Regions from separate parts of the Megasphaera hexanoica genome, predicted to be linked through region 1. Evidence: riboswitches for the same ligand, from Rfam matches in the RefSeq annotation. Region 1 holds a riboswitch; each other region holds the start of a gene.
The links. A riboswitch is a leader RNA that binds a small molecule or an ion and turns the genes downstream of it on or off. The one in region 1 is predicted to bind FMN.
Positions count from the first base shown of each region.

Region 2: it holds a riboswitch for FMN, as region 1 does, so the genes downstream of both, ribD (bifunctional diaminohydroxyphosphoribosylaminopyrimidine deaminase/5-amino-6-(5-phosphoribosylamino)uracil reductase RibD) here and ACGTIC_RS03925 (bifunctional 3,4-dihydroxy-2-butanone-4-phosphate synthase/GTP cyclohydrolase II) in region 1, are expected to answer to the same signal.
Region 3: it holds a riboswitch for FMN, as region 1 does, so the genes downstream of both, ribB (3,4-dihydroxy-2-butanone-4-phosphate synthase) here and ACGTIC_RS03925 (bifunctional 3,4-dihydroxy-2-butanone-4-phosphate synthase/GTP cyclohydrolase II) in region 1, are expected to answer to the same signal.

Region 1 is NZ_CP171361.1:843,017-850,495, reverse strand. It holds gene hpt (hypoxanthine phosphoribosyltransferase) at 8-547, opposite strand; gene tilS (tRNA lysidine(34) synthetase TilS) at 569-1,588, opposite strand; gene ACGTIC_RS03945 (Ppx/GppA family phosphatase) at 1,585-2,493, opposite strand; gene ACGTIC_RS03940 (S1 domain-containing RNA-binding protein) at 2,583-3,020, opposite strand; gene ACGTIC_RS03935 (septum formation initiator family protein) at 3,142-3,474, opposite strand; gene ACGTIC_RS03930 (FAD-binding oxidoreductase) at 3,678-5,081, shown strand; FMN riboswitch at 5,131-5,247, shown strand; gene ACGTIC_RS03925 (bifunctional 3,4-dihydroxy-2-butanone-4-phosphate synthase/GTP cyclohydrolase II) at 5,334-6,551, shown strand; gene pnuC (nicotinamide riboside transporter PnuC) at 6,638-7,357, opposite strand; gene ACGTIC_RS03915 (nucleoside phosphorylase) at 7,359-7,479, opposite strand, start outside.
Region 2 is NZ_CP171361.1:1,949,947-1,957,425, reverse strand. It holds gene pknB (Stk1 family PASTA domain-containing Ser/Thr kinase) at 1-48, shown strand, start outside; gene rsgA (ribosome small subunit-dependent GTPase A) at 73-939, shown strand; gene rpe (ribulose-phosphate 3-epimerase) at 933-1,577, shown strand; FMN riboswitch at 1,647-1,780, shown strand; gene ribD (bifunctional diaminohydroxyphosphoribosylaminopyrimidine deaminase/5-amino-6-(5-phosphoribosylamino)uracil reductase RibD) at 1,875-3,011, shown strand; gene ACGTIC_RS09615 (riboflavin synthase) at 2,992-3,636, shown strand; gene ribE (6,7-dimethyl-8-ribityllumazine synthase) at 3,681-4,145, shown strand; gene ACGTIC_RS09605 (DUF6173 family protein) at 4,222-4,692, opposite strand; gene hslO (Hsp33 family molecular chaperone HslO) at 4,837-5,718, shown strand; gene mtnP (S-methyl-5'-thioadenosine phosphorylase) at 5,725-6,519, shown strand; gene mtnA (S-methyl-5-thioribose-1-phosphate isomerase) at 6,519-7,479, shown strand, end outside.
Region 3 is NZ_CP171361.1:2,617,076-2,624,554, forward strand. It holds gene ACGTIC_RS12720 (CaiB/BaiF CoA-transferase family protein) at 1-759, opposite strand, end outside; gene ACGTIC_RS12725 (xanthine dehydrogenase family protein molybdopterin-binding subunit) at 831-3,113, opposite strand; gene ACGTIC_RS12730 ((2Fe-2S)-binding protein) at 3,110-3,577, opposite strand; gene ACGTIC_RS12735 (xanthine dehydrogenase family protein subunit M) at 3,577-4,362, opposite strand; FMN riboswitch at 4,505-4,621, shown strand; partial or broken gene ribB (3,4-dihydroxy-2-butanone-4-phosphate synthase) at 4,738-5,343, shown strand; gene ACGTIC_RS12745 (CpXC domain-containing protein) at 5,349-6,023, opposite strand; gene ACGTIC_RS12750 (BTAD domain-containing putative transcriptional regulator) at 6,166-7,479, opposite strand, start outside.

The sequences.
Region 1 (7,479 bases):
ACATTTTTTAATGACTGTACACTTCTTCTTTCAATACGCCAATATACGGCAGATTCCGATAGCGGCTGTTATAGTCCAGTCCATATCCTACGACAAAAGCGTCGGGGATTTCAAATCCATTATAATCGACAGGGATATCTACTTTCCGGCGCGACGGCTTGCTGAGCAGCGTCGCAATCTTTACGGAAGCGGCCCCCCGTTCCAGGAGAAGGGGTTTCAATTTGCTGAGCGTAACCCCCGTATCTATGATATCTTCGACGATGAGGATATCCCGGCCCCTGACATCACTGTCCAGGTCTTTACGGATCTTGACAAAGCCCGAAGAAGTCGTCGAAGCGCCATAACTGGAGCAGACCATGAAATCAAATTCAACAGGACCATCGATACAGCGGGCCAGATCGGTAAAGAATGTGACGGCCCCCTTTAAAATGCCACAAAGCAATATATTTTTCCCCTTATAGTCATTCGTTATCTGCGCGCCTAATTCGCGTACGCGGGCCTTGATCTGTTCTTCTGTAAATAAAACTTGCTTTACGTCACTATGCATGATTTTCCTCCTGAATATGAATCAATGATGCTGCCGCTTTTTAAATGCCCCCCGGGCAGCACGGGTAAAACACAATTGTTCTTTTGTCGTATATACACAGAGGCCCAGCCCTTCAAAGCAATGACCGGCACCTTTTGCAGCCAGCTGGCGGACGGTTTCCGTATAGTGGAATGGCACATCATGAAAACTTTGGAGCACACGGGAAAACAAATACCGGATAAGGCGTCGCTGCATAGCCAGTGGCTGTAACAGCAGGGCCTTCTTTTCAATACTGGCGCCCTTCTGGTCTTCCTGCACCAGGGAAGCAGCCCGTTGCTCCGTCTGGCGGGAAAGAAATTCCTCGTCGGCACCGGCCAGCACGGCCAGCCTGTTCAAATCGGCTATGACTGCCGGATTATATTTCTCCAGTTGTGGTATCAGTTCCAGGCGGATGCGGTTCCGCCCGTATTCCCGGCTCTGATTGGTTTCGTCTTCGCAGGGAACCAGTCCCCGTTCTTTAATATAATCTTCTATATCCCGCCGTGTCAAGGCCAGAAGGGGCCGGATGATGTCGCCATTTTTAGGTCGGATTCCGCCCAGGCCCTGAAGGCCGCTGCCGCGCAACAGGTGCTGCAACACCGTTTCGGCCTGATCGTTCTGCTGATGTGCTACAGCAATTGCCGAAGCTTGGCATCGTGCTGCACATTGCCGTAGAATGCGGTAGCGTTCCGTCCTTCCGGCCGTCTCCAGACTCTGATGCGTCACCGCCGCAACGTGGGGCACATCGACAAATTCCCACATGAAGCCACAGCCCCGTTCTTCTGCCGCCTTCCGTACTACCGGAACCTCATCATCAGCCGCCCGGCGGATGCCGTGATGCACATAACACACGGTCAGCGTCAGATTCCACGCACGGCGCAGAGATGCCAGCACATCAAGCAGGGTCAGCGAGTCCGGCCCGCCGGAACAGGCAATGAGCAGGTGATCACCCGGCAGGAACAGCTGTTCATGCCGGCAGAATGACTCTACTTTATCCCGGAGGCGTCCGGCCGTGGACTTCATCGGTTCCGCCAGGCCGCATCCTGGAATGCCTGGCTGTAAAAAATACCTTCCATGAGATCTTTTTCACTGATCTGGATTTCCGGAATATCATAATGGCAAAGGCACGAATGGGCTATAAGCAGACCGGGCAGGATGATATCGCTGCGCCGTGGCTGCAGTCCTTTTATATGACGCCGTTCCTCCGGCGTCATACGTTTCAGTGTGTCAATCCAGCCTGACAGACAATCCCGGGTAATGACAGTGCCTTCTACCCGGTCCGCATCATAGGGATCCAGTCCCAGTTCCATAGCTGCCAGTGACGTAAGCGTGCCGCCCACGCCCAGCAGCCGGTCAGGAACAGCCGGTATGGGCAGCCACTGATTGCGGCAGCGCCGTTCCAGCGCGTCACATGCCGCCGGACCGGATACGTCCTGACAAAACCGCACGGCCCCCATGGGGTAACTATGCGACCAGAGGCTCCTTCCCTCTTTTCCCAGTGCCATTTCACTGCTGCCGCCCCCTATATCGAGGACTGCCACGACCATTCCGGGCAGCGCACTGCCTGCCGCTCCGCGATAGCTGAACGAGGCTTCTTCAAGCCCGCTGAGAATGCGGCAGTGCCAACCAAAGCGGGCCCGTACTTCCGCCAGGAATGCCTGTCCGTCCGAAGCTTCCCGCACGGCACTCGTCGCTACGGCGCAAACGCACAGATCCGGGTACGCATCGTTCCACTGCCGCATAGCTTCCAGCGAGGCCTCTACTCCTTCGCTGGACAAACGGCCGGTCCTGGATACGTCTTTTCCCAGACGGGTCGTCGCTAATTCTTTTTTTGAAAAATGCCATTGTCCGTCCCGGTCTTTTTTTCCCCGCATGAAGCGGAGAGAATTTGATCCGATATCGATAACGGCATATACATCATGTTCCATAACTGCTCCTTTTCGCATAACAGGAAGAAACAAAAAGAGCATTCCCTGTCGGAATACTCTTTTCCCTCCATACCTTCCTAGATACGGAATTAATCAGCATGCCGGGCACCGCGGCCGCCGCGTTTCGATTCAGTATTGCGTTTCAGATCCATCAACCGTTCATCGCTTTCTTTCAAAAATCTGCTCAGCCGATCTTCAAAGGACAGAGACTGGGGAGCGCGGCGGTTCATGTCAAACCCGCCATTGTGGTGGTGAAATTCCCGCTTGGAATGAAACTCTTTCTTTTCCGGAGCCGGCTGTGTCCGCTTGATAGACAGGCCGATCTTCCCTTTTTCATCAATAGATAATACCTTGACATGTACCTTATCCTGAACTTTCAGGAAATCATGAACATCTTTTACATATTCATTTGCTACTTCAGAAATATGGACGAGACCAATTTTTTTATCCGGCAGTTCGACAAATGCACCGAACTTGGTTATTCCTGTAACAGTTCCTTCCAATACACTGCCTACTTCGATTGTCATGCTGCTAAGACATCCTCCTTTAACTATAGACACGCGTCGCAAATAGCGTTTACACACATTATACTAATAAACATTAAAAAATTCAATCGTAAATTATGCTTTCTACTGCCTTTCCGCCCCATCAGCGACGGTATGGGATTTCACCCGGCTTTGCCAGTCCGAACTGTTCCCGCGCCTGTCGCATGATTTCTTCCGGTGAAGACAGCCGGTCTTTTTCTTCATGCAGTTTCTGGTTTTCTTCAGTCAATTCCCGTTCCTGGTTGACCGTTATCGTCATATCCTGATGAATCTGCCATAACTCATATATCTTGGAACCGAGAAACAGGCCGCCAAAAATCAAAATAGCCACGACAATCCGCTTATAAGCAGACCAGCCCGCCTTTTTCCTGCGGCGGACGTTCCGTCTCCTGCCCTGCCCGGATAGGCGCGGTCGTCCTGTACGTTTCACCGTCATGTCTCAGCTCCTTTTCAGATTAAAAAAATCTTAACTTATAGTATACCTTGAAATGACTACAAGATAAAGCCTTTTCCCGATATTTAAAGGGAAATGCCGTAATGTGGCTGACGAAAAGGGCCAATTTCTTAGAGATTATCCCCTTTTAAAATAGGAGAATCTCTCCTATAATAGACATATGTATTCGAAAAGGAGGCTACGTTATGCCATATACACCGATAAACGATGAAATACTGACCAGGCTGAAAGAAATTGCCGGCAGCAAAAATGTCCTTACAGAGACTGACGCCATGCAGCCATACAGCCATGACGAAGTAACCGATCCGGCATACCACCATATGCCGGAAGCCGTCGTATTTGCCGAATCAGCCCAACAGGCCGCGGCCATCGTACAGCTGGCCAACGAGTATCATTTCCCTGTCGTTCCCCGCGGTGCCGGAACAGGGCTGGCCTGCGGAGCTGTTCCCATCTATGGAGGCATCGTATTGTCACTGGAAAAAATGAACCATATCCTGGAAATCAATACAGACAGCCTGTACGCAGTCGTTGAACCGGGTGTGCGCACGTCAGATTTGCAAAAAGCCGCTGAAGAAAAAGGATTATTCTATGCCGGCGACCCCTGCAGCGGCGATTCCTGTTTCATCGGCGGAAACATCGCGACCAATGCCGGTGGCAACCGGGCCGTAAAATACGGGACAACGCGGCATCAGGTCTATTCCATTGAAATCGTAAATCCTACGGGACGGATTGTACAGCTCGGTGCCCGCCTGCAGAAGCAATCGACGGGATATTGTCTGGATCAGCTGGTCATCGGATCAGAAGGAACACTGGGCATCATCACCAAAGCCACGTTGAAATTACTCCCCAAACCCCGGTACAAGCTGGACCTTCTCGCCGTGTTCGACGACACAGCAGCGTCCATCGGCGTCGTCAATAAAATCATAAAAGCCGGCATAACGCCGACGTGCGTTGAGTTTATGGACAACATCACCATCAAATCCGTAGAACGCTATCTGAACGAAACGCTCCAAGGCAGCGATACGGGCAATTATCTGATTGTGGAAGTAGAAGGCACGAGTGAAGACGACCTCGATGATAAAGCCATCGTCCTCGACGAACTGTGCACGGCCAGTGGTGCTTCTTCCGTACTGGTCGCCGACCCGGCCCGGATCTGGCAGGCCCGCAAGGCCTTTGCCGAAGCGGTACGTGCCGAAAGCCTTATCGTATGTAAGGAAGACGTCGTCGTCCCTGTCGATCAGGAGCCGCGGCTTCTGGCCCGGATTCTGGAACTGGCCCGGAAATATGGCCTCATCACACGCATCGCCAGTCATGCCGGAGATGGCAATATTCATTTGAACATTTTGAAAAACGAGGACCTCACATACGAACAATGGGAAGAAAAAGTTTCGGAAAATCAGCAGGAGCTGTATCGTTTCATTTATCAGCTGGGTGGCCGTCTGTCTGGTGAACACGGAATTGGCAGCAAACGCAAGGCATTGATGGAAGAATTCACCAATCCCGACGAACTGGCCATGATGCGGGCCGTAAAAAAAGCGCTCGATCCAAACAACATCCTCAATCCCGGTAAAATCTTTGATGTGGAATGAATACCTGAAAGGTGTCTCTTTACTTCCTTTCTATTTGCAGGTATAATAGAATAATCTTCAGGGCAGGGCGCAATCCCCGACCGGCGGTGACAGTCCGCGAACACGCAGTGTACGATTTGGTGAAATTCCAAAACCGACAGTAGAGTCTGGATGAGAGAAGATATGATGATAGTGTATGTGTATTCTTATTGTCATAAAGCCCTGTGCATGCATAGTGCAACAGGGCTTTTAATTATATACAGGAGGTTTCTGATGGATACAAAAGAACAAACATATAATACGATTGAAGAAGCAATCCAGGAATTGCAGTCTGGTCATATCGTCATGGTTGCCGACGATCCCGAACGGGAAGATGAAGCCAACTTCATCTGCGCTGCCCAGTACTGCACCCCGGAAAACGTCAATTTCATGATGAATCATGGCAAGGGACTCATCTGCCTGCCCGTCAGTCAGGAATATGCCCATAAGCTGGGCTTGTTCCCTATGGTAGGCGAAAACACCAACAACAACCATACGGCTTTTACCGTTTCTATCGACTATAAAGATACAGATTCGGGTATCACGGCAGAAGACCGGGCCCGTACTATCCAGAAAGCCGCGACAGATTCTATCTCAGCTGATGATTTTACCCGGCCGGGACATGTATTTCCCCTGACCGGCGTCAAGGGCGGTGTCCTCATGCGCAACGGCCACACGGAAGCCACATTGGACCTGTTGCGCCTGGCCGGGCTGAAGCAAGTCGGCGTATGCTGCGAAATCCTCGATGAACGCGGCGAAATCATGCACTCCAAGGCACTTTGGGAACTGGCCCGCACTCACCACCTGACTTTCGTCTCCATCCACGATCTGCAGAATTACTGCCGTCGTCATGACAAACACGTCGTGCGGGAAGCTACGGCAAAGATGCCTACCAAATACGGCGAATTCAAGATTTACGGTTATATCAATGACCTGACCGGGGAACACCATGTCGCCCTCGTCAAAGGCGAAATCGGCGATGGCAAAAATCTCCTCTGCCGGGTCCATTCGGAATGCCTGACCGGTGATGTCTTCGGTTCCTGCCGCTGCGACTGCGGTGAACAGCTGGCCGCCGCCCTGACGCAGATCAATAAGGAAGGGCGGGGCATCCTCCTGTATATGCGCCAGGAAGGACGCGGCATCGGCCTCATCAATAAGCTCAAAGCCTATGCCCTGCAGGAACAGGGGTATGACACAGTAGAAGCCAACGAAAAACTGGGCTTTGCCCCGGATCTCCGCGAATACTGGATCGGTGCCCAGATACTCCAGGACCTGGGGGCCCGGGAATTACGGCTCCTTACCAATAATCCCCTCAAGATTTACGGTCTCGAAGGGTTTGGCGTGGAAATCGTCGAACGGGTTCCCATTGAAATGCCGGCCCAGAAATTTGATGAATTCTATCTGGAAACTAAGAAAAATAAGATGGGGCATATCTTGACTCATCTGAAATAAGTGATTGTAAAAAAGGCAGTAGCATTACGCGTTTTTGCGTAATGCTACTGCTTTTTTAAGCGGAATCATATGTGTATTACGTAATCTTAAGCTGCGCCGCCTTCATTATCGGCTTCACCGCTGGACCATACTTTCTGTGCATAGATGGCATTGAACAACAGAGCGGCCTGTAACGCCACCTGGGACAAGTTGGCTCCCAGGGTGCCAATCGTGTTGTCCCCCAGTACCATCTGAATCGATAAAATCGTCCAATAAATAAAATTGGCAATATTGACAAAAATCCAGAGAGACCAGTTTTCATTATACTTCAGAATGTAGAGAATCTGAGCTATAAAGCTGACTACGAAGTTAATGGAATCAAAATAAGGCAGCTGGCCGCCTACCTGGGCCAGGACGAACCAGCCGGCCGCCCAGGCAATGAAGGCTGCCATAAATACTTTTTTCCGCGTCCCCGGTTGAAACGAATGAGTCGTTTCCTGATGCCCCCACATATACCATCCTATCGGCTGGGAAATGACATAGACGATATCCATGGCAAAAGACCCATAGGCATGGCTGATCCAGGCAATGTATGTCATGGCAACGCATTGTACAAAGCCAAAGATAAAAGATATTTTACGGCCTTTCATGCCGTATACCAGACAAAGCACTCCGGCTACGCCGGAAATCATGCCGACGATGCTGTCGGGGGCGATGGCATAGACGACGAGCTGCAATAAAATCAGCACGGCCACATAGGTAACTTCAAAGCGCTTCCAGTTGGTAAAGAGCTGGCTATAAAACCAATTATGCTGTGTTGTTTCCATATTATGCTTCTCCTTCCGGATCAGAAAGGATCTGCAGAGCCGTCACGAGCGAGTCCTGTTCTCCCTTTGCCATGAGATCGGCACTATTCACTAAATCATTGACACCTTCTGCCAGGTCTCCC
Region 2 (7,479 bases), 1.1 Mb from region 1:
GTTAAGGTATATATCAATAATTCACTGGTTCAGGACCAGTACATTTAAAGCGCCACAGGGCAGAGGAGGATTATGACAACAGGCCGGGTCATCAAAAATTACAATGGTTTTTATTACGTCGATACAGGAGACCAGGAATTGGTGGAATGCCGGCGCAGAGGGAAGCTGAAAGCGAAGATACTCGTAGGAGACCGGCTGTCTCTGACTATGGTCGATGACCACAAAGGGGTCATCGAAGCCGTCCTGCCGCGGTCTAATGCACTCCGGCGCCCGGCTGTGGCCAATATAGACCAGATGTTCATCATCATGGCAGCCCAGTCACCGGATCCGAACCAGTTCCTGGTGGATAAGATGCTCATGACGTGTGAGTACGCCGGCATCCATCCCAAGCTCTGCTTTAATAAGTGCGATTTGGACCGGGAAAAGGCAGAACAGTATCAGTCTTTTTATCAGGACTGCGGGTACGACGTGTACCTCGTATCGGCCCGGACAGGGGAAGGCATCGACGCGCTTCTCCGGCTCCTGCCCCAGAAGATAACGGCTTTTGGCGGCCCGTCCGGTGTAGGGAAATCCAGCCTGTTATCGCGGATCCTCGGACGGGATTTGTCTGTCGGTCAGGTAAGTGAAAAGATCAAGCGAGGCCGCCATACGACACGTCACTCAGAGATACTCTGCATGGATGACCATACGTATGTCGTCGATACGCCGGGATTCAGTTCTCTGGAATTTGAAAATCTGGAACCCCGGGAACTGATACAGCTGTTCCCTGATATGATGCCATACACCGGTACCTGCCGGTTCAATTCATGCCTCCATTATCATGAACCGGATTGCTGCGTCAAACATGCCGTAGCAGAGGGAAAGATAAGAAAAGAACGATATGAAACGTATTGCAAGATTTTAGAGTCCATTCTGGAAAGGAAACGATTTGCATGGTAGCTATTTGTCCGTCCATTTTATCTGCCGATTTTGCCCGCCTGGCCGATGAAGTCAAAGACGTTGAAAAAGGCGGCGCCGATTATATTCATCTCGATTTGATGGATGGGCATTTTGTGCCCAACCTGACCTTCGGTGTCCCCGTGATTTCCAGCCTGCGCAAGTATACGTCGACGCCCTTTGATGCCCATCTCATGGTAGAACATCCGGAAACGTATATTGATGGCCTGAAGAAAGCGGGCGTCACGTATGTTACGGTCCATCAGGAAGCCTGTATCCATCTGGACCGGGTCATCCAGCAGATTCACGAAGCCGGTATGAAGGCCGGTGCAGCACTCAATCCGGCGACCCCCGTCTCTTCTCTGGAATGCGTGGCCGGAATGGTCGATATGATCCTTATCATGAGTGTCAATCCCGGTTTTGGCGGGCAGAAATTTATCCCGTATACGCTGGATAAAATCCGGGCGGCCCGATCGCTCCTGACGAAGAGCGGCAATACGACAGCCGTCATTGAAGTCGATGGTGGTGTCAATAGCAAGACCGTTCAGGCTGTCAGGGAAGCGGGGGCTGATTTCCTCGTAGCCGGCAGCGCTGTCTTTGGTGCCAAAGACCGGACGGCAGCTATTGCGGCCCTGCGCTGAACGCAGGCAGTGCTTGTATTTCGCATTTTATTATGGTAAAATGTCTTTTGTATGAAAGAACTGAATAGAAATAGTCTTTGGGGCAAGGTGAGAAAGCGACGCTTTCAATTCCTGACCGGCGGTAGAGTCCGCTAACTCCTTATGGGAGCTGAACCGATGGGATTTCGGTACCGACAGTATAGTCTGGATGGGAAAAGACAGCACGGACGTGTTTATTTAGTGTGCTCAAAAAGGCTATTGGTATGTATGTGTACCGATGGCCTTTTTTGTTTCTGTGACAGGAAAGGAAGGACAATCTTGGAACCGATAGAATATATGCAGGAAGCCCTGTCTCTGGCCAGACTGGCACTGGGGTATACATCCCCAAACCCGGCTGTAGGCTGTGTGATTGTCAAAGACGGTAAAATCGTAGGACGGGGCTATCACCACAAGGCCGGTACACCTCACGCAGAAGTATGGGCACTGCGGGAAGCGGGAGATCAGGCTGAAGGAGCTACGGTGTACGTCACGTTGGAACCGTGTGCTCATTATGGACGGACGCCTCCCTGCGCCCGGACGCTGGTAGAAAGAAAGGTGGGAAAGGTCGTCATGGCCATGCTGGATCCCAATCCTCTCGTCGCCGGAAAAGGTGCTGCGATTTTACGGCAGGCCGGTATTCCCGTGGAGGTAGGACTTCTTTCCCGCGAAGCCGCCCAGCTCAATGAAGTATTTATCAAGAATATGATGGTTGAAAAGCCATTTATCGCATCCAAACTGGCCCAGAGCCTGGATGGCCGTATTGCTTCGCGGACAGGTAAATCCCAGTGGATTACCAATGAAGAAGCGCGGCGGGAGGGCCATTATCTGCGCTCTATCTATGATGGAATCCTGGTAGGCATTAATACCATCCTGGCGGACAATCCTCTTTTGACCTGCCGCATACAGCGTAAAGAGCAGGAGGCGCCTCACCAGCCCGTGCGCATTGTCCTGGATACTCACGGCCGTATACCGGAAACGGCACTGGTCATAACGGATAAGACTACCGATACGATCGTTGTCACGACGACATTGTGTCATACAGATAAAATGCGCCGCCTGAAAGAACTGGGCGTCCGCGTTATTCTGGCCCCGCTGACAGGAGAAGGACATATTGACCTGGTACAGGCAGTGAATCTGTTGTGGAAAGAGGGCATACGCAGTATTCTCGTAGAAGGCGGCAGCACCGTACAGGGGAGTTTTTTTGATTACAAACTGGTCGATAAGATATATGCTTTTGTTGGAAATAAGGTTATTGGCGGTTCACAGTCGCTCCCCTCTGTCGGTGGGAAAGGTGTTGACGATCTGGCTGAATGCATGCCTCTTTCCTATGACAGTGTCAAAATGTTAGATACTAATATATTGATTACAGCTTATAATACAGAAAGGGAGGGTGCCTATGTTCACTGGCATCATTGAGGAATTGGGGATAATCCGTGCCATGGACCGCCGCACTGACTCCATCGTCCTTACGATAGAAGCCCACACGGTGCTGGAAGGTACACGCATCGGCGACAGCATTGCCGTCAATGGTGTCTGCCTGACTGTGACATCCCTGAACGATACTTCGTTTACGGCGGATGTCATGCACGAAACGATGCGGCGGACGTCCTTCTGTGAACTGCGTACCGGTTCTCCTGTCAATCTGGAACGGGCGATGCAGGTCGGCGGCCGCCTGGGAGGTCATATCGTCAGCGGCCATATCGATGGAACGGGCCATGTGTCGCGTATAGAAAACGACGGGATTGCCCGGGTTATCACCATTTCCATTCCTAAGGACATGGCACCCTTTATCGTAGAAAAAGGTTCCATTACCATTGATGGAATCAGCCTGACTGTCGTTTCTGCCGGAAGCAGCCAGTTTTCCGTATCCATCATTCCCCATACAATGAGTCATACGACACTGATGGGTAAACATCCCGGTGCTATTGTCAATCTGGAAACGGATATCGTCGGCAAATACATTCATCGCTTTATGGAAACAGGCCCCGTAGAAAGCTCGAAAGGCGTTACGATGGAAATGTTGTTGGAAAATGGATTTTAATCCGCTAAATAGAATATTACATACATATTAGGAGAGTGGTACAAATGGTACAAGTAAAAGAAGGTAAATTAATCGGTTCTGGTATTAAAGTGGGTATTGTCGTCGCTCGTTTTAATGAATTCATCTGCAGCCGTCTTCTCGGCGGGGCCTATGATGCGCTGAAACGTCATGGTGTATCCGATGATGACATTACGACAGCCTGGGTTCCCGGTTCTTTTGAAATTCCCCTCATAGCCCAGAAAATGGCTGAATCGGGCAAATACGATGCCGTCATCTGCCTGGGAGCCGTTATCCGCGGAGCCACCAGCCATTATGATCTGGTATGCAACGAAGCTGCCAAAGGGATTGCCCAGGCCAGCCTCAAGACGGGCGTCCCTGTCCTGTTCGGCGTCATTACGACGGAAAATATCGAACAGGCCATCGAACGGGCCGGTACAAAAGCTGGTAATAAAGGCTTTGACGTGGCAACCAGCGCTATTGAAATGGTCAATCTCATTAAAGAATTATAAGAGTAAAACGCTGCACACGACTATCCATCGTGTGCAGCGTTTTTAACTATTTATGGAAATGATTGGCCAGCCGGACTCAGTGGTCATCTTCTTCGATATCCGGCTCCGGACTTGTCGTAAAACCGATGACCCGGCGCGGTTCTTCCGGGTTGGTACGCTTGACGGCCACGAGCAGCAGGTTCAGCTGGGACAAGTGCTGGACCAGTTCAACGCGGGACCCGTCTTCCAGTTCTCCGTAGAACACAATCATGTTCGGGTCCCAATAGCCGACATCCTGGATAGAAAAGGTGATGTTGCCGGCTGATACGAGACGGCCGCCAGCCTGCAGATCATCTGGCAGGTCTTCCTCGAATTTATTGATTAACGTCACTACCCGTTTGTACATATCTGAAGCCAGATAAGGAGTTTCCGGATCTTCTTCCTCATCAGAAGCCCCGGCAGGATTGACCAGCACCAGCTTTGTCTCTTCGTCTTCTTTCTTTGTGGTCTGCTTCAGGACCGGATTGGTTTCCACCGGTTTGGCAGCGGTTTTCGTTTCTTCTGTCATATAAAGTCCTCCTCTCTGCATCTCCTGTATATATTTTATTCGACAATGTACAGGAGGATTCCTGCTTCGCGAGATGACTAGTAATTTCCGCACCGGAATAGTATAATATAAAGTACCTTATTACGGAGAAAGGATACGTTACTTATGCAAATGGAAGATAAAATTATACATTATACGTCAGACGAACTGATTCGCGTTTCTGTCGCCGTGACGCGCACGATTACCCAGAAAGCCCGGACCTGCCACAATCTGTCCCCCGTAGCATCTGCTGCCCTGGGGCGGGCTATGACTGGTGCGGTCCTTCTTGCGGGAGATTATAAGAATCATGAAGGTGTATCACTGAAATTCAATGGTGACGGTCCTCTGGGAGCCGTCCATGCCGATTGTTTTGATTCTCATTATGTCAGAGGATACGTCGATCATCCGCAGCTGGATATCCCGCTTAAAGCGAATGGCAAACTCGATGTCAGCGGAGCCGTGGGCCAGCATGGGCAGCTTTCGGTGACGCGCTTTACGCCTGAAAAGATGACTTATACCAGTCAGGCCGAACTCGTATCGGGGGAAATTGCCGAAGATCTGGCCTATTATCTCCTCACATCGGAACAGGTCCCTTCGACGATCAGCCTGGGCGTACTTGTAGCCAGAGATTATTCCATTGCGGCATCGGGTGGATTCCTGGTTCAGGCTCTGCCGGGAGCCAGAGATGAGGATTTGGCACGGGTAGAAGCGAATATTACCTGTATCGGCCCGATTACATCGTATCTCAGCGGCCATCCTGATGGAGAAGAGCTGGCCGGTATCATCCTGAGTGGCATGCATTATAAGGAATTATATCGCCAGCCGTTATCCTGGCGTTGCACGTGTTCACGGGACCGCATAAAAAACGTACTCATGTCATTGCGGCCGGCTGATAAGGAAGAGTTATTGAACGATCCGCAGGTGGAGATGACCTGTCAGTACTGCGGTGCCAGATATGTCATCAGCCACGATGAACTGGTGGCGCTGTTTGAACAGAAAGAGACGTGATATTGTATGGGACATATTGCTATTATCGGAGGAACGGGACTTTGTGACCCGACAATGCTGGACCATGTGACGTCGGGGCAGATGGAAAATTATTACGGGACCATCCGTTACACGCGGGGAACGTATAAAGGAAAAGAAATCATTTTTCTGGCACGCCATGGCAAATACCATTCCATCCCGCCCCATCTCATTAATTACCGGGCCAATATCCTGGGGCTGAAGAAACTGGGCGTTACGGCGATTTTATCCACGACTGCCGTCGGGGCCATCAACAGGGACTATAAACCAGATGATTTTGTCCTTCCTGACCAGTTTATCGATTTTACCAGTCATTCCCGCCACGGTTCGTTTTTTGATGGCGGCAGCAACGGCGTCGTTCACGTCGATATGACCGAGCCGTATTGTCCGTCCCTGAGAGAAACAGTAGTACAGGCAGCCCAGGAACTGTCTTACCCGCTCCATGCATCAGGGACCTATGTCTGTACGGAAGGACCGCGGTTTGAAACGCCAGCAGAAATCAAGATGTTTGATAAACTGGGCGGCGATATCGTGGGGATGACCAACGTGCCGGAAGTGTGCCTGGCCCGGGAAGCAGAAATGTGCTATGCGACGATTTCGATGGTCACCAATTACGCTGCCGGCATTTCACCCGTTCCGCTGACCCATGCAGAGGTGGTCGAAAAAATGGTGCAGAATTCAAAACGCCTGCGCAGACTGGTCATGCGTGCAGTGGATTTGTATGATGACCGCGATTGTTCATGCCGTCATACACTGAAAGATTATGGAGGTTTTTCTGTCTGATGAAAACATTAGCCTGGGAACATCACGCCCTGCAGCTGCTTGATCAGACGCGGCTGCCGGGAGAAGAACGATATCTCTGCTGTACACGCTGGCAGGAAGTACGCGATGCCATCCGCATATTGGCCGTCCGGGGAGCTCCTGCTATCGGGGTAGCAGCTGCTTATGCCATGGTTCTGGCCGCCCGGGATATTGCAGCCGATGAGCCGGATAAAACACAATTTGAAATCCGGCTGGCTGAAGCCGGAAGGGGACTGGACGGGGCCAGGCCTACGGCAGTCAATCTCCACTGGGCCGTACAACAGCAGATGAATCTGGCGAGAAGGGCTTTGTCCTCTCATACGGTGGCAGAAACGGTGGAGTTACTGGAACAAGGTGCTTGTACTATTGAACGGGATGATGCGGAAATGGACCGTCGTATAGGCCGTTACGGTGCCGGCGAGTTGGGAAAATCCCGGCAGCCATTGACGATCCTGACTCATTGCAATGCCGGGGCATTGGCTACAGCCGGAATCGGTACGGCCCTGGGGGTTATCCGTACTCTGCACAGTCAGGGGCTTGTCCGCCAGGTCTATGCCGATGAAACGAGACCATTATTGCAGGGAGCACGCCTGACTGTGACCGAACTCATGGACGACCATATCCCGGTTACACTGATTACTGATAACATGGCAGCCTGGGTCATGAAGACAAAGGGAATCGACGCCGTCGTCGTCGGGGCGGACCGCATTGCCGCCAACGGCGATACGGCCAATAAGATCGGCACGTATGGCGTCGCTGTCCTGGCCCGTGCCCACAATGTTCCTTTTTATGTAGCAGCGCCTGCTTCTACTTTCGATCTGACCATACCCGACGGGGCGGCTATCCCTATAGAAGAACGGAATCATGATGAAGTGCGCAGCCTGGGCGGCATCGTGGCGACACGTCCTGACGTAGACGTGTTCAACCCCGCCTTTGACGTTA
Region 3 (7,479 bases), 1.1 Mb from region 1:
TTCCAGCCATTCACCATCGGCACATTCGTAGGGAATACACACAGGACTCGGCTGTTCATTCCGTTTTCTCGGATAGACGTTGCCATATGCCTTTTGCGCAGCGACGGCAGGAAAGCCCGTAAGCCAGGAAGCAGTTCCCAATAAAGAAATCTCTACTTTATCCCCTTTACCGGTCCGCGCTTGTTTGTATAATGCAGCGCATAGTCCGCCCGCCATAATCGATCCTGTCGTCATGTCGCCAACAGCATGAAACGGAGTGAGAGGCGCCATTCCCGGCTGGCCATAATCCTGCATAAGTCCGCTCCGGGCCCAAAAAGCCGCAATGTCAAAGCCCGGCCTTTCCGCTTCCGGTCCCTTGTTACCGTACCCGCTCAGATGCCCCCAGATAAGGCGTGGATATGTCTGATGCAATACTTTCCAGGTAAGAGACATAGCACGCAGAGCGGTCATCCTGTAATTCGTCATAAAGACATCGGCATCTGCCAGTAGACGATGCAGAATTTCCATCCCTTTTTCTGTACGAAGATTCAGGGATATACTCCGCTTATTACTATTATTAACATCCCAGCAGGGATTTTCATCTTCTGTACAGGGAACCTGGGCTATTTCTCCGTATCGCCGCCACGAATCCCCCTTAAAAGATTCTACTTTTATGACATTGGCTCCCCAGTCAGCCAGTATCCGCGCCGCAGCCGGTACGGCTGCATAGGTCGATAAATCAACTATTTTTACGCCCGTCAATGGTAATTGTTCATCCATACAAATTATGTCTCCCGTAAAATCCGGGCAGTCCGCTGCCTGATACAACGACTGCCCAGTATATACTATCATTATTTTTTATCTTTTAAGCCAAGGTATACTTTTTCTGCTGTAATGGGCAACTCAGTAAAACGTATTCCCGTTGCCTGATAAACGGCCTCTGCAATAGCCGGAGCCGGCGTATTTATGACAATTTCGCCAATAGACTTGGCCCCAAAAGGACCATTCGGTTCGTAACTAGGTGCAAATTCTACGCGTATTTTGCCTATATCCATACGGCTCGGGATTCTATATTGCATAAACGAATTATTCTGGATTCTTCCCAGAGAATCAAATTGAACGTTTTCCATCAACGTCATGCCAATTCCCTGCACAAGACCACCTTCTGTTTGTACCCTGGCCAATGCCGGATTAATGACGGTCCCGCAGTCGACAACAGCCGCATAATCTACTAAATCAATATGACCGGTTTCCAGATCGACATCGACAACTGCTGCAGCTGCCATGTAAGGCGGTGGAGAGGTAGGGGAATAATGGGTTTCCGTAGCTTCCAAGGCAATATCATTCGTAATCATGGCTGCATTCCCCAGATCCTGCCGTGTTACCCTCCGGCCACTGGCAGGATCTGTTACCGCATCACCAGTAAATTCCAAATTTGAAGGATCGTCGCAATCCAGCATGAGTGCCGCTTTTTCTTTTATCTTTTGGATCAGTGACCGGCAGGTTTTTACGACAGCCATCCCCGTCAGATACGTCGTCGAAGATGCATAGGAACCACTGTCGTATGGCGAAGTATCCGTATCGACACCACGGGTTACAATCTCATCGACAGAGCAATTGAGACATTCCGCAGCTATCTGCGCCAATATGGTATCGCATCCTGTCCCCATATCAGTCGCTCCAATGGATAAGGTATAAAATCCATCGTCATTCACTTTTATTGTCGCCGAAGCCACGTCCACATTGGAAATACTAGACCCCTGCATAGCCAGTGCCAGACCGGCCGCGCGGATTTTGCCATCGGGAAGCACATGCCGCGGATATACATGCTCCCAACCGATCATAGCCTGAACCCGTTTCAGGCATTCTCCCAGATTGCAGCTCAGTGCTGTTTCGTTGAAATATGCCGGCATCCTTTCACCTTGCTGTACGATATTTTGAAGCCGCAGTGCTCCCGGATCCATGTGTAGTCTGTCTGCCAATTCATTCACAGCCGATTCCAGTGCAAAAATCCCCTGGGTAGCACCATACCCCCTGTATGCTCCGGCAGCAATCGTGTTGGTATACACGGCGGTATACCGGAACCGGAATGCAGAGAAACGATTGTATAAAGGAATCGATTTATGTCCCGACAACGTGACCGTCGTCGGGCTGTGGTCACCATACGCACCACCGTTCCAGAGCGATTCCACAGAAATCACCTGGATAATACCATCCCGGGAAGCCCCCAAACGCACGTGAACATCTGCTTCATGCCGGGGAGAGGAAACCGTCATGGCCTCTTCCCGCGTATAGGCCATATACGCCCGTTTTCCCGTACGCATAGTAATCAGAGCAGGATAACATTCCATGACAACCGTCTGCTTGGCACCAAAGCCTCCTCCGATACGTGGCTTAACTACACGGATTTTCGATTTGGGAATTTCCAGGGCTGTCGCGACAATGCGTCGTACATGAAAGGGAACCTGCGTCGAACTGACAATGACCAGACGGCCAAATTCATCCAAATACGTATACGCCCGGAATGTTTCCATCATAGACTGCTGTACTTGTTTTGTATGATAGATCCGGTCAATCACAACATCCGATTTCTGGAATGCCGTATCGACATCGCCCCAGTCTTCTTCCGCCTGGGCAATAATATTTCGTCTGTTATCACCACCGACCGGTACACGTGGGTTCCAGTCATCTTCCGGATGAACCACAATAGGATTATCCACGGCCTGCCGGAAGTCGAGAAGAGGCTCCTGTATGTCATATTCCACCTTTATCATGCGCATAGCCTTATCCACACATGCCGCATCACGCCCGGCTACAAGAGCCACTGGGTCTCCAACATATCGTATCTGTCTATCCAGTATAAGCCGGTCATACGGACTGAGTTCCGGATAGGTCTGGCCGGCAATAGTAAACCGCGTCTTAGGGACATCCTCTGCTGTCAGGATGCATTCAATGCCCGGAACGGTCAGGGCAGCTTTCGTGTCAACATGACGTACGATGGCTCTGGCATGAGGGCTGCGCAGAGCTTTGACGATTAGACAGCCTTCCGGTGCTAAATCTTCCGTATAAGCCGGTTTTCCTGTCATCAGTTGCAGGGCATCTTTTTTCATAACCACCCGGTTGATTTCTCTCATAACCGCATCCCCTTTCCTTTTTCTGTCAGATACCGTTTCAATGCCCTCATATGACTGACATATCCCGTACATCGGCAGAGATTGCCTGCCAGGTATTCTTTGATTTCTTCTTCTCCAGGATTATCTAATTCTCTTGCCATAGCCAGCACATTCATGACAAAACCGGGATTACAAAATCCACACTGATCGCTGCCTTCTTGTCCCATATATCGGGCAAATTCCTGTGCTTCATCCTGCAGTCCTTCCAGTGTCATAACATGCTTTCCGTCAATGCGGGCGGCCAGCACGGCACAGGACAGTACCGGTTTTTCCTCCAGCCATACCGTACATAATCCGCATGCTGTCGTTTCACAACCGCATTTGACGCTATAACATCCCTTTTTACGCAATAATTCATACAGCATCTGTCCTGGTAAAATTTCATCACTTTCCATCTTTCCATTAAGCCAGTACTGAATTCTCATTAGTCTCCCTCCCCTGCCGTCTGTAATAACAACCGCCTGCACAGAACCATCGCCATATCATGCCGGTATATGCGGCTGGCCCGCATATTATCTTCAAAAGATAAAGAATCCGCCACTTCACGGGCCGCCCGTTCCGCTTCCTCCCCGGTCATTCCCGTACCTGCCGGAAGACATCGTACCTGTGCTCTCATCGGTCGTGCTCCCACACTGCAGGAGACGCTATCTGCTGTGCGGGATACGGCACAGGCCAGGACAGGAAAATCGGTCGCGTTCAGCCGCAGCGAAGCATAGGCCGTCCGCCGTTTCTTTTTAGGGAGATATATGCCTTTTAAAATATCCGTATCTGCCGTCTTTTCCGCAAAAAGAGACAGGGGTATTCGTCCGCCTTTATATAAATCGGCTTCTGCATCCAAAGCCAGAAAGAGTGTCAATACATCAGAAAAGCCAAACCGGCCCCAGATGCTCCCTCCTACCGTCGCCATATTGCGAAATTGTGTACCCACAATATGACGCAATGCTTCCTTCATAGCCCCCTGGGTATACGTTTCCAGTGATTCAGAAATTTCCAGTTGGCGCAATGGCACCATAGCTCCAATATAAAATGCTTCTTCTGTTTCGCGTATTTCATCCAGTCCCAAATCCATCAAATCAATTGCCGTTGCCACCCTGCGGCGGGGAGACATGCGCAGCCAGCAACCGCCACCCAGGATAACCGCTGACCGTTTCTGATTTAACTGCCAGGCTTCCTCCAGGCTTTTTGCTTTAACATAATGAGCTATATTCATACCGTTCCTCCTGTTCAGCGCATGCAGATTCTATATCTGCCTGACCGTTTTTGTCTATTTTGATTTTCATAATGATATCTTTTTGATTCTTTAAATTTCTCCTGCTACATAGTTGCAATGCGTAAAATTAATGGTATAATAAAAATGTCTTCAGGGCAGGGTGCAATTCCCGACCGGCGGTATAGTCCGCTAGCGCTTTGGCGCATGATTTGGTGCAATTCCAAAACCGACCGTATAGTCTGGATGGAAGAAGGCAATCTCAGGCTGCGTCCGCAGTCTGTCTGATGCTGTGCCTGTATGCCCTGACCGTCCTGGTCAGGGTTATTTTTTTGCTGAAGACAATTCCCAATACCCTTATATACGGAGGCATGCATTATGACAATGAAACGAACGTACAACACTATCGATGAAGCACTGGATGCTTTGCGCCAGGGCCGGATTATCATCGCCACAGATGATCCGGACAGAGAAAATGAAGGTGATTTTATCTGCGCCGCCCAGTACTGCACAACAGAAAATATGAATTTCATGGCGACTCATGGAAAAGGTCTCATCTGCCTTCCCATCAGTTCGGCCTTTGCAGAAAAACTTGCTCTGCCGCCTATGGTAGCCCGGAATACGGACAACCATGAAACGGCCTTTACCGTCTCCATAGACCACGTAGAAACAACAACGGGTATTTCCGCAGTGGAACGGGCTTATACGGCGCGGATGCTGGCAGAAGATGCTTCCCGTCCGTCAGACTTCCGTCGTCCCGGGCATATGTTTCCCCTCATCGCCAAAGAAGGCGGACTTTTCACCCGCGGCGGACATACAGAAGCCACGGTAGATCTCATGCGTCTCGCTGGCCTGAAAGAAGCCGGATTATGCTGTGAAATCATGGCCGAAGACGGAACCATGATGCGTACACCTCAGTTATGGCACCTGGCAGATATGTATCATCTGCCCTTCATTACATTGAAAGATATCAAAGACTACATGGCCCGTCAGGCAAATAAATCCTGATGGTCCTTTACAAAGGAAACTGCCCATTGGGGTGTGATTTCCAGCATGTCATCCGGCGGCAGCGCCTCTCCCAGATCACGCTCCAGTGCCTGATACGTTTGGTGCATGGAATCATTAAACGGAAGCATGCCTGATTTCTGCTGGCTCTGGTCAGCAAAATGAAAGGCATCGCCCGATTCACTGTGAGTAAATTCAATCAGGCTGGCATGAATCGGGCTGGCCTGTGCTGCCAGAAAAGATTGAATCATTACTTTCATGATTTCTATTACTCTGTCATCGTATCCGGCGTCAAAAATGGCAAGTTTTTCCAGTAACTGCGCCCGCTGGCGGATAAGGCGATAGCGGAATGCCTTCATGAATTCATATTCCGGCTTCTGCAGTGACTGATGCATATTTGTCACATCTCCTCCGCCGGGAGCATAATAAATGACCAGGCGCAGATTGCTCTGAATATAAAGGAAATCATAATCGAGATATGTTTCATGTCCGCACTTCGGACACTGAAACCGAAAGAGAGATAAATCCCGTACTTTATCCCGAAGTTCGGGATTTTTGTCTATCTGTATGCGGTCCCATATTTTAAACCGGCTTTTCTTGCCACAGGCAGGACATTCCAGATTGCGGTTATAATGATCCGCATGTTTCACAGTTTCCATGATGAAGGCTCCTATTGATAAAAATATAAGTTTAATTCCATTATAGGCCAGAGCTTTTTCCTTGTCTATGCACAAATGAATATCTTACCCATAATTGAAAGCCCTGTCCAGCTTCTTGAATGCTGCACAGGGCTTTTTCATCTCACTTTATAAACTTTTGGTATATGTTTTTCGTCCGCTCCGATATGGGCATATGCAAATCCCGTTCCAGTACCTGGCAGCAGTTGCGATACCATTTCTCTACCATAACCGTGTCTTTCTGACTCCCATAACTGCGCAGTAAAATACGATACCCTTCTTCCCAGCAAGGGTCCACGGTCAATATCCATTCTGCTTGTTTTTCTGCCTGTTCATACCGGTTCTGGTCCAGATAAGATACGGCCAGGCGGGTGCCACTATTCAGGGCCAGCAATTTTAATTGATCCCGCTTCTGTAACAAGACTTCTCCTAATATTTCACCACTGAGATATTCTCCTTTATACAAATCCAGCCCTTCCCGGATCAAAACCTGTCCTTCATCTGTTTTTTGGGGAAGCATTTGCAGCCCTTTCTTTACTAATTCTTCAAAATTCCGGATATCAAGATGGCAGTCGTTGAATGCTGTAAATTGCAGACTTGTCTTATTTTTACGGATAAATGTGCTCGGCATCCGTGGCCGGCGTTCCGGTTCCAATGTATTAAGCAGACAGTTCAATGTCACTTTAAAGTTATTGCGTCCTGTCCGTTCGTCCGCATCAGGCCATAAAATATTCATAAGTTTTTCCCGGCTCATGGGGATATCATAAAATGAGATTAGCAGTAAAAACAACTGCTTGGCCGACTGCCTGGTCCAATCTCCTGACAAAATCTGTCTTCCTTGGAACATAAGAGATAAGCCTCCAAAGGTAGTAATGACAGAATTAAGAGGAGTCACAGTATTTGCCGCAGGCCGGATCATCTGATGATAAGACTGCAGCGTATCACAGCTCATGTTTCCCAGATTCCCTAAAATGGACTTTTTCTCCATCAGGAACTCATAATGATAGACACGACAGTATGTCACAAATTTCTGATAAAAATTTAAGAATAATCCGGGCTTTTCTAATTGTTGATAGCTGTGACTAAAATATAAAAAGCAGGCTGTCTGTCCCAAAGTATCCCGGCATTTCTGATACAATGCTAACGCTTTTTCCAAATAGGGAAGCCCTTTACTGGCACAATGGCTGAATACAGCTCCCATACCCAGTGTCAGGTACAAAATAGCCGAAAACCAGGCATCCTTCCCTTTCTGTGTGATAGCCAATGCATAGCGTCCGATTCGTTCCGCTTCGCTCCAATTACCATCCAACGAAGCCATCAGGCTTTGTCCCCAGTATATTTCTGTCTTACCCCTTTCAATAGGAAGTTGTTCTGCCAGTTCCAATGCTTTTTCATATTTTTGTTTACAAATATCCTTGTTATGACGATAATCCAGTAA